One region of the Pseudarthrobacter arbutini genome, then DNA from elsewhere that is predicted to be linked to it. Evidence: riboswitches for the same ligand, from Rfam matches in the RefSeq annotation. Region 1 holds a riboswitch; each other region holds the start of a gene.
The links. A riboswitch is a leader RNA that binds a small molecule or an ion and turns the genes downstream of it on or off. The one in region 1 is predicted to bind cyclic di-AMP.

Region 1 (3,265 bases):
ATGCCTTCACGGACGGAGCCTACGAGGTTCTTGACCGGAGCCTGGCGGTGGGAGGTGCCCAGGATCGTCTTGGACGCCGCTGAGAGCGCTTCGAGCTGCTCCGGCCTGACCTTGGAGGGTCCTGCGCCGAACCGTCCATCCTTTGGCAGGAGGTCGGCGGGAATAGTGATGCTGGTTTCGCTCACGGGGGCTCCAATTTCGGCATGGACGTGGCTCACGTCCGGGCGGTGGGGTGGCCGGTAGTCGGCGGTGACTGCATAAGGACCTCCTTTATTCTGCCTGAACCCTCGAATGGGCGGGGAACCGGGGCCGTCACAGTCCGGCCAATGAGACTGTTTGTCTCCGCCCGGGCATTATCCAGACAAATTCAAAATAGGCTAAGCTTTTTAGCGGACCTCGCCGCTGAGCGGGACGCGATACGGTGGGACAACGCAAGGTACTGCGCTCGAGGAGCTGAGCTGGATGACGGATCTGATCGATACTACGGAGATGTATCTTCGGACCATTTTGGAGCTTGAAGAAGAGAACATCGTTGCTCTTCGCGCACGCATCGCCGAACGGCTGCGGCATTCCGGACCCACGGTGTCCCAAACCATCGGCCGGATGGAACGCGACGGGCTGGTCGTGGTCTCCGGAGACCGCCATCTGGAGCTCACGGAAGCCGGGCGGAAACGCGCTACGGAAGTGATGCGCAAGCACAGGCTCGCGGAACGGCTCCTGGCGGATGTGATTGGCCTGGACTGGGCCTATGTCCACGATGAAGCGTGCCGCTGGGAGCATGTGATGAGCGAACGCGTAGAGCAGCGCATCTACGAATTGCTCAACCACCCCACCGAGTCTCCGTACGGCAACCCCATCCCCGGGCTGGCCGCCCTGGGCGGGCCGGCGCCCGCGCTCCCAGACGCCGGTGTGATTAATCTCCTTGATGCGATGCAGGGCTACGGGCCGGCGTCGAACGTGACAGTCAGCCGGCTGGCTGAGCCCATCCAGGTGGAACCTGAGCTGCTGGTCCAGCTGGATGAAGGCGGGATCAGGCCCGGTGCCACGGTGTCCCTGGAGCGCGTCGGGGAGTACATTTCCGTGCGCGTGCCGGGAATCGAAGGGGCGCTCGAGTTGCCCCCGGAAGTGGCATCCCACGTCTTCGTTTCCGTCAGCTGACGGGAAGGCGGTCCGCCGCGTGGGGCCGCGCCATAGCGCAGCGACGCAAGGTTCCGCAAAGATAACGGAATTGTTACTGTCCAAGTTAATCACCTATAGTTGAAACTCAGCGTCGATACAAAAGCGTTACCTGATCCGGAGCCGAGCTCTGCCAGCGGATCAGGTGCATCAGTCACCAACTGGCAGAGGCGGGGGAACCACAACCGGCAGTCGTAAGACTGCCTTGGGGTTAAGTCCGTCAGCAGCAAGCCTCTTCCAGCGAAGGATCCTCACGGGATATCTCTGCGCCAAGTGCTTGTCACGGCGGACCGGGTCTTTGAACTCTCTGACCCGAATCCGACAGCTAACTTCGCAGGCTACCCAGAGAGGAACATTCTTGACCACGCAATACTCCAGGGGCCGCCGTCGCGCGGTGGGTCCCGCCTCGGCGCCCAGAGTGGCCGAGGATTTCAGCGCGGAGAGGCCCCGCGACCCACAGCGGGAAGCCCGCCGCCGCCGGGGACCCTTCCGGCAGATGACGGATTTCGCCGCCGCCAGTGGCCTCGGCCAGAAGGCCGGCATCGCCTTGGCAGCGACAGGCCTGGCTCTCACCGTGACGGTTCCTGTGACCGGCCCCGTGATGGCCACTCCGGCACCCGGCCAGGCTGCGTCGGCCGTTTCCGCTGCTCCGCAGCCCGAAGTTACCGCCGAAGCCGCCGCCCAAATTGATTTCAGCCGCTCGTCCGTGGTGACCCAGGGTGATCCCGACGGCAAACTGAAGCAGCTCCTGAGTGCCCAGTCCGCGGGATCCATTACCCGCGCCGCCTCTGCCGGAAGCCTCGGCTCGCCGCTCGCCCAGCTGGCTACGGCCTCACCCTTCGGATTCCGAGTCAGCCCGATTACCGGCGGCTCCGGCGACTTCCACCGTGGCCAGGACTTCGTGGCACAGTGCGGAACCTCTGTCCTGGCTGCTGCCAGCGGTACCGTCACCTTCGTTGGCTGGCACCAGTACGGCGGCGGCAACCGCGTGGTGGTGGATCACGGCAATGGCCTTGAAACCACTTACAACCACCTCTCCTCCGCCAGCGTCAAGGTAGGCCAGACAGTCAGCCGCGGCGATGTTGTTGCCCTCAGTGGCACCACGGGCGCGTCCACGGGCTGCCACCTCCACTTCGAGGTCCAGGTCAATGGCGAAGTCGTTGACCCCACCGGCTGGCTCTGACCCAAATGATGGCCAACTCTCGAATCGCAGCGACGTGCCGTGACCTGAATGTGACATTGGCTCAGAACTCCTGTAACGTCTAAAGCGCGTCAACTTTTCCGAAGTTGACGTTCTTGAGTGGATTGCCTAGCTCTGCCACCGCTCAAGGTCCGTTCGCATGACATCGTCTGGCAGGGGCGGGGGAACCAATTTTGGTCTTCGATTCTGAAGGCCTTGGGGTTAAGTCGCAAAGCTTCCACTGTGAAGCAGCGCGGCCGGGTGACTCCCATCCGAATCCGACAGCTCACCTCGCAGGCATTGGGAGAGGCTACCTTCGTGTCTTCACGCCATACTTCTGCGCGTCACCGCGCACAACCGGTTCGCACTAACCCCTTGGGCTCCGTGTCCAAGGCCGTCAGTGCCAATGCCGGGACCGTAGGTCGCCAGGCTGCTGTTATCGCAGCTGCATCAGGTCTGATCCTGAGCATGGGGCTTCCGGCCAACGCCGCGGATTCCACCGCCGGCGTTTCCGCCTCTACCGAGTCCGGTTCCGCGCAGACGGCACTTGCCGTAACTGCCGCGCCCACGGCTACCGTTTCCTTCGAGCGCCCCGTGATCAAGACCACGCCGGCACCGAAGGTTGAGACGGTCCGTGCGCAGTCCACGGCCTCCGAAGCCGGGGCTCAGGGTGCTGCCGCAACCGAGGCCGCGGCCTCCAAGCTCGCGGACACTGTCTCCTCCGCCGCCGCTTCGGGTCTGGCAGCAGTTGCCTATACCGGTATCGGCAACCCCTACCTCTGGGGCGGCACCACTCCCAATGGCTGGGACTGCTCAGGCTTCACGCAGTGGGTCTATGCCCAGGCCGGCATCAGCATTCCCCGCACCAATGCCTGGACAGCGATGCGACCCACCGCCACACCTGCTCCC
Region 2 (3,265 bases), on a different contig from region 1:
GGCAGCTTCGGGACATCCACCTCAAGGGCTCCGGCCGGACACCGTTCGCCCGCGCAGGTGACGGTCTCGCCGTCGTCGGTCCCATGCTGCGCGAGTACATCGTCAGCGAAGCCATGCATGCCATGGGCATCCCCACCACGAGGTCCCTCGCCGTGGTGGCCACGGGCCGGCCCGTCCGCCGCGAAACAATGCTGCCCGGGGCCGTACTTACCCGGGTGGCCAGCAGCCACCTGCGCGTCGGCAGCTTCCAGTTCGCCCGCGTCAACGGCGACACGGACCTTCTGCGCCGCCTGGCCGATCACGCCATCAGCCGCCATCACCCGGACGTGGCGCTCGCCGACAAGCCCTACCTCGCGTTCTTCGAGGCGGTCATAGCCGCGCAGGCGTCCCTGGTGGCGCAATGGATGCTGGTGGGCTTCGTCCATGGCGTGATGAACACCGACAACATGGCCATCTCCGGCGAGACCATCGACTACGGTCCTTGCGCGTTTATGGACGCCTTCAACCCCGGCGCGGTCTACAGCTCCATCGACGCGGACGGACGCTACGCTTACGCCAACCAGCCGGTCATTGCCGAGTGGAACCTCACCCGGCTCGCCGAAGCACTCCTGCCCCTGCTCCATGAAGACCAGGACCAGGCCGTGGCGCTCGCCGTGGAATCCCTCGGCGCCTTCCGCACCCTGTACAGCGCTGCCTGGTCAGCCGGCATGAAGTCCAAGCTTGGGCTGCGCCCGGACACGCACGACGACGTCGCGTCGCCCCTAGTGGATGGTCTGCTGGCGCTGCTCCAGGAAGGCCAGGTGGATTACACCTCCTTCTTCCGGAGCCTCGGCTCGGCGGCCCGCGGCGCCCCGGAAACTGCGCGGTCCATGTTTGCGGACCCGGGCGCCTTCGACGCCTGGGCCGCACGGTGGCTGGCCCTGGCGCCGGACGCGGACCTGATGGACAGGGTCAACCCCATCTACATCCCCAGGAACCATCTGGTTGAAGAGGCCCTGGATGCTGCTATCGCAGGCGACCTGGACCCATTCAACCGGTTGGTGGACGTCCTGGCCGATCCGTACACGCAGCGCCCCGGGCTGGAACGCTACGCCGGCCCCGCCCCTGAAGACTTCGGGCGCTACCGGACCTTCTGCGGGACCTGAGCGAACACCAGGGATGGACGACGGCGGCGCGCGGCTGGGTGCCGCCCGCCGCCGTCGAGCATGGTCGGATCACGCTACGCGGACGAAGGACGCTCCGGCGAGCCAGCTGATGGAATGGATTTCGGTTTTGTAACCGTCCACCCCGCCACTGACAACCTGGCCGTTGCCGGCGTAAACGCCCACATGGCCGGCCGTGATGACCAGATCCCCTGCGGCCGGGGTGCCCACCACGGAGCCGTACTGGTAGAACTGGCCGGGCGCGAGGTCACCCACGCTCTTACCTACCGAGCGAAGCGCCTTCTCCACCATGGCCGTGCAGTCCTGCTGCACGCCGAGCTGTGCGTTGGCGGAGGCCAGGATGGGCGCGCCGAGCGAGCCGGCCGGAGCCTGGGCCGCCGGTGCGGCGGTGGAGGCCAGGCGGATTCCGGTGTTCGCCGGAGCCGCTGGTGCTGCCGCGGCGGGTGCCGCCGGTGCCGGTGCGGTGTAGCCAGCACCGGGGATCTGGATCTGATCGCCGGGGTAGATGATGGTGGTCAGCGAGAGTCCATTGACAGCCAGTACGTCGTTGAGTGCGACGCCGTACTGGGTGGAGATTGCGCCCAGTGTGTCGCCTGAAACGACAGTGTGGACGTTGGCTGCGGCGGGAGCCGGGGCAACTGCGGCCGGGGCGGGTGCGCTGGCCTGGCCCTGAACGTTGACACTCCCGGAATTGTCCGGGCCGTGGACTCCGGCCTGTGCCGGGGCGCCGACGCTGAACAGCAGGCCGGATGCAGCAACGGCCACAAGGGCCGGACGGCCAAACGTCAGGGCGTGTGCTTTGGCCGTTGACGACAGGCCGACAGGGACGGTAGAGCTGGCAGAAACCACACGATGGCGTGCGGAAGCGGAATTCTTGGACACGGTTGATCGCCTCTCCCATGCCTGCGGGGTGAGCTGTCGGGTTCGGGTCGGAGATACCCGGCCGGTAGCGGCGCCGCACGGAACGGAGCGATACCGACTTAACCCCAAGGCTTCGCAAGAAGCCGTGGAAACGTGGTTCCCCCGTCCCTGCCAGCTGGAAAGCGACTGGATCCCGGTCAGCGGCAGGGCTCGGCATACTGGCGGGAATGGTCCGGCTTGAGCCGGGCCACCGTTCGACCATAACTTCCACTTATCGGCAATGTCACATTCCGGTAACGGAATGTAGGTGTCAAATCCACCCGTGTTTCAGCTTGGATTCCCTCCTCATCGGTAACGATGTTGCAGGTCAGGCCCCGTAATCCGTATATGCCCGGTAAGCTCACCAACTATGTCCCGGATTGTTCAAAAAATGCGGCTGCCCGCCCTCGCCGGCCTGCTAGCGGTCGCACTGGCGGGGTCGGCTGCGCTGCTTCCCTCACATGCCGCCGATGACGCGCCGCCGGGCGGCTATCCCTCGTGGCAGGACGTGGAGAACGCCAAGCAAAGCGAGGCCGGCAAAGCGGCAGAGGTCACCAGGATCAACGGGCTGCTGGGCGGACTCCAGACCGAAGCGGAGGTGCTGGGCAATGCGGCCGTAACGTCCGCCGCGGAATACGCCGTGGCCGAAGCGGCGCTTCAGTCCGCCACTTCCACTGTGGACGCACTGACCGCGCAGACCGCACGCGCCGCGGCCGAATTGGGACAGTACAAGAAGGAAATTGGGGCTCTTGCCGCCCAGTCGTACAAGACCGGTGGCACCAACATGGGCTTCTTCGTTGCCCTCGACGCCGTGCAGAACAACAGCATCCAAGGCCTGAATATCGTCCAGATCGTCAGCGATAAGACTGCCGCCCTGGTGAACAAATCCGCAGCCGCCGAACGCATTTCCCGCGCCCTGGCCGATCAGGAGCAGACAGCAAGGGCCGAGCGCGAGCGCCTGTCCGGCGAAGCCAGAACCAAGCTCGATGCCGCCCAGTCCGCCCGGCAGGCCATGTCCCGGCAGATCGCGGAGCAGGAGGAGCACGGCCAGGAACTGACCGCGCAGCTGGCCTCCCTCAAGGGCACCACCGCTGCGGTGGAGGGGGAGTTCCGGCAGGGCCAGGTGGCCTTGGCCGCATACGAAACGGCGCAGGCCGCCAAGCGGGCCGCGGCGCAGGAACAGGCACGCCAACAGGCGGAGG
Region 3 (3,265 bases), on a different contig from region 1:
CAACAAGTGGGCGGTGCAGTACATCCCGGGCCGTGACGCCTAAGGGCGTGATGCCCGGGGTCGCGACGCCTAAGCCCGTGACACTTAAGCCGGTGACGCCTAAGGCAAAATAGGCAGCATGAACATCCCCACACCTGCCGCCACACGAGTACCTGCCGCCACACGAGCACTGACATGCCGGGCCGTCCTTTTCGATATGGACGGCACACTGGTGGACTCCACGGCAGCAGTGGAGGAGGTCTGGGGAGAATTCGCGGCCCGGTACGGCCTGGACATCGCCGAAATCCTGCGCACTTCGCATGGCGTCCAGGCTGCCGATACCGTACGCCGGTTCGCGCCGGGGGGAGCGGACGTCGAGGCCCTCACCGAGGAACTGGGCGCGATGGAACGGGTGCGGACTGCCGGTATCGTCGCGTTGCCGGGGGCTGCCGACCTGCTTCGCAGCCTCCCGGCCGAGGCAGTGGCGCTGGTGACTTCAGCGGACAGGACCCTGGCGGACATCCGCATGGACGCTGCCGGGCTGGACATGCCGGCCATCGCCGTGACGGCGGACCTGGTCACACGGGGCAAGCCGCACCCGGAAGGCTATCTGATGGCCGCCGGGCTGCTGGGCGTCAATCCGGAGGACGCCGTGATCTTTGAGGATGCGCCCGCCGGAATAGCGGCAGGCGTTGCTGCTGGTATCCGGACGGTGGCCGTGGGTCCCAATGCGGGCGAATTGCCGGCAGGCGTGCTGCATATCGCGGATTACCGTGCCGTGACCGCCTCCGTGGAAACGGACGCCGCGGGACGGAAGCTCATTTCTTTCCGGCTTTGACGCCGGCGGATCACTATCGTGATCCGCCGGCGCAGCTCAGCGACGCCAGCCGCCGGCGCCGCTCGGTCGGCTTAGTACCAGTTGTGCGACAGGTGGAAGTTCAGCGCGCCGCACGGTGACTGGTAGCGCTCCTGGATGTAGTTCAGGCCCCAGTTGATCTGCGTGCGGTAGTTGGTGACGTAGTCCGCGCCGGCGCTCGCCATCTTCTCAGCGGGCAACGACTGGACGATGCCGTACGCGCCGCTGCTGGCGTTGGTGGCCGTGGTGGTCCATTCGGATTCCTTGGTCCACAGCGTCTGCAGGCACTGCATCTGGTCAGCGGACCAGCCGTACGTCGCCAGTTGGCCGGCAGCGTAGGCCTGCGCTCCTGCGGGGTCGTTGACGGCCACAACAGGGGCAGGCTCGGGGGCCGGAGCAGGAGCACCAGCGGGTTCCGGTGCCGGGGCAGGTGCCGGGGCAGGTGCCGGATCGGCGGCCTGGGGCGCGACGTTGATTTCAGCCGGAGCCGCTTCCGGAGTGGCCGGGGCCTGGATCTCAGCCGCTTCGAAGCTGAGCTTCGACTGGGCGTTCTCTTCTTCGGCGGCCTGGTTGGCGCTGGCCGCAAGCGAGGCCGACTCGGAAGCGTGTGCTGCGGCGCTTACACCGACCAACAGGGCGCACGCGGTGGCGAACACCGCGACGCGCTGGCCCACGGAGGGAATCCGGGCGGCCTTGGAAAGTGGGGACATAGCTGCGCCGAAGCGGGTCTGCTTGCGGTGGCTATCGGACTTGTTGTCGCCCTGCGGGCGCGGTTCTACCTTGAATTCAGACATGATGGATCGCCTCTCACACCTGCGGAGTTAGCTGTCGGGTTCGGATGAGGGCATCCGGCCACACGGCACAATCACGTGTTGGCTTAACCCCAAAGGGCACTTGGTGCCCGGGACGGTGGGTCCCCCGCCTCTGCCTCTGAAAACGGAATCCGGGAAGCGGCAGAGCTTGGCGTCATCCGGATATGCGGCCCAAACGGGAACCACACCTCATCGACGCTACAGGAGCTGGAAGCTTAAGTCACATTTTGGTAACAGGAATCACGACGACGGTGTGTCGCCTTGCTGGGCTCGGGTGCCAGTGGGTCGCGCCAGCGCGCCGGCAGGGAAGAGTAACGCGAACTCCGTCCGTCCGGCCCGCGATGTCACTTCCACGCTCCCGCCGTGGGCCTCCATGATCGACTGGACAATGGACAGGCCCAAGCCACTAGTGCCTTCGGACGCCCCGGCGCCCGAGGCCGGCGCCGTACCCTTGCGCGCCGCGTCTGCGCGGGCAAACCGGGAGAAAACGTGGTCTACGAATTCCGCAGGGATGCCCCCGCCGTCGTCCGTTACCGTCACCGCTGCGCCGCCATTGGCAGACTTCGTGACAGCGGTGACCACCGTGGTCCCCGGCGGCGTGTGCTTGCGCGCATTGGAGAGCAGGTTGACAAGCACCTGACGCAGTTGGGACGCATCACCCGTGACGGCGAGCGGCTCGTCAGGCAGTTCAAGGCGCCAGTGGTGGTCCGGGGCGATGACCTTCTCGTCACTGACGGTTTCGATCACGAGTTGTGTGAGGTCTACTTCGCTGAGCTTCAGGGGCTGGCCCTCATCGAGCCGGGCAAGCAGGAGCAGATCCTCCACCAGGGTGGTCATGCGTTCGGACTGGCTTTGGACCCGGGCCAGGGATTTCCGGCCGTCCGGCGTGAAGTTCTCGGTCATCCGCATCAGCTCCGTGTACCCGCGGATGGCGGTCAGCGGGGTGCGCAGCTCATGGGAAGCGTCGGCAACAAACTGCCGCACCTTGGTCTCGCTCCGCTGCCGCGCCTCGAGTGCGTTGGCGACGTTGTCCAGCATCTGATTGAGGGCGTGCCCTACGCTGCCCACGTCGGTTCCGGGATTGGAGTTCGACGGCGGGACGCGCACCGCGAGTGCCACCTCGCCCGCGTCCAGCGGGAGCCGGGCCACCCGGGTTGCCACCTCGGAAAGCTGCTCCAGCGGCTTCATGGTGCGCCGGATCAGCACGGTTCCCGCCAGTCCGATCAGCGCCAGGCCGCCCAAGGAGACAAACACAAAGGTCCACACCAGCGATGCCAGCGTGCTCTCCTTGGCGGCGAGCGGAAGGCCCGTGACAAGGACATCGCCGTAGCCGGTTTGCACTGCCACAATCCGGTAATCCCCGTTGGACAGCGAGCGGTTCACGGGAAGGCCGTTCTGCGTCAGCGCCAGCAGGGTCTGCTTGTCCTCGGCGTCGAGGGCCAGGCGCGTGGTGTCCGAGTCCAGGAAACCGCCGCTGGGGATCTGGCCGTCCAGGATCCGCGCATTCAGCGTTCCGACACTCTGCCCGCGGGAGTCAAGCGGGTCCGGCCTGCCGTTGAATCCGCCCATGGGCGGGCGGCCCGGATCGTTCGACCGTTCGGCGGCCTGGCTCAGCTGT

Region 2: it holds a riboswitch for cyclic di-AMP, as region 1 does, so the genes downstream of both, ACX80V_RS16440 (LysM peptidoglycan-binding domain-containing protein) here and ACX80V_RS17380 (M23 family metallopeptidase) in region 1, are expected to answer to the same signal.
Region 3: it holds a riboswitch for cyclic di-AMP, as region 1 does, so the genes downstream of both, ACX80V_RS15095 (aggregation-promoting factor C-terminal-like domain-containing protein) here and ACX80V_RS17380 (M23 family metallopeptidase) in region 1, are expected to answer to the same signal.

The regions. Positions count from the first base shown of each region.
Region 1 covers NZ_JBTNDQ010000016.1:38,731-41,995, forward strand. The annotation lists gene serC (phosphoserine transaminase) at 1-185, opposite strand, end outside; gene ACX80V_RS17375 (iron-dependent transcriptional repressor DtxR) at 463-1,158, shown strand; cyclic di-AMP (ydaO/yuaA leader) riboswitch at 1,313-1,531, shown strand; gene ACX80V_RS17380 (M23 family metallopeptidase) at 1,535-2,359, shown strand; cyclic di-AMP (ydaO/yuaA leader) riboswitch at 2,508-2,670, shown strand; gene ACX80V_RS17385 (C40 family peptidase) at 2,741-3,265, shown strand, end outside.
Region 2 covers NZ_JBTNDQ010000014.1:110,538-113,802, reverse strand. The annotation lists gene ACX80V_RS16445 (protein adenylyltransferase SelO) at 1-1,145, shown strand, start outside; gene ACX80V_RS16440 (LysM peptidoglycan-binding domain-containing protein) at 1,215-2,045, opposite strand; cyclic di-AMP (ydaO/yuaA leader) riboswitch at 2,049-2,219, opposite strand; gene ACX80V_RS16435 (aggregation-promoting factor C-terminal-like domain-containing protein) at 2,434-3,265, shown strand, end outside.
Region 3 covers NZ_JBTNDQ010000012.1:159,546-162,810, forward strand. The annotation lists gene ACX80V_RS15085 (VOC family protein) at 1-43, shown strand, start outside; gene ACX80V_RS15090 (HAD-IA family hydrolase) at 119-817, shown strand; gene ACX80V_RS15095 (aggregation-promoting factor C-terminal-like domain-containing protein) at 889-1,629, opposite strand; cyclic di-AMP (ydaO/yuaA leader) riboswitch at 1,635-1,787, opposite strand; gene ACX80V_RS15100 (HAMP domain-containing sensor histidine kinase) at 1,888-3,265, opposite strand, start outside.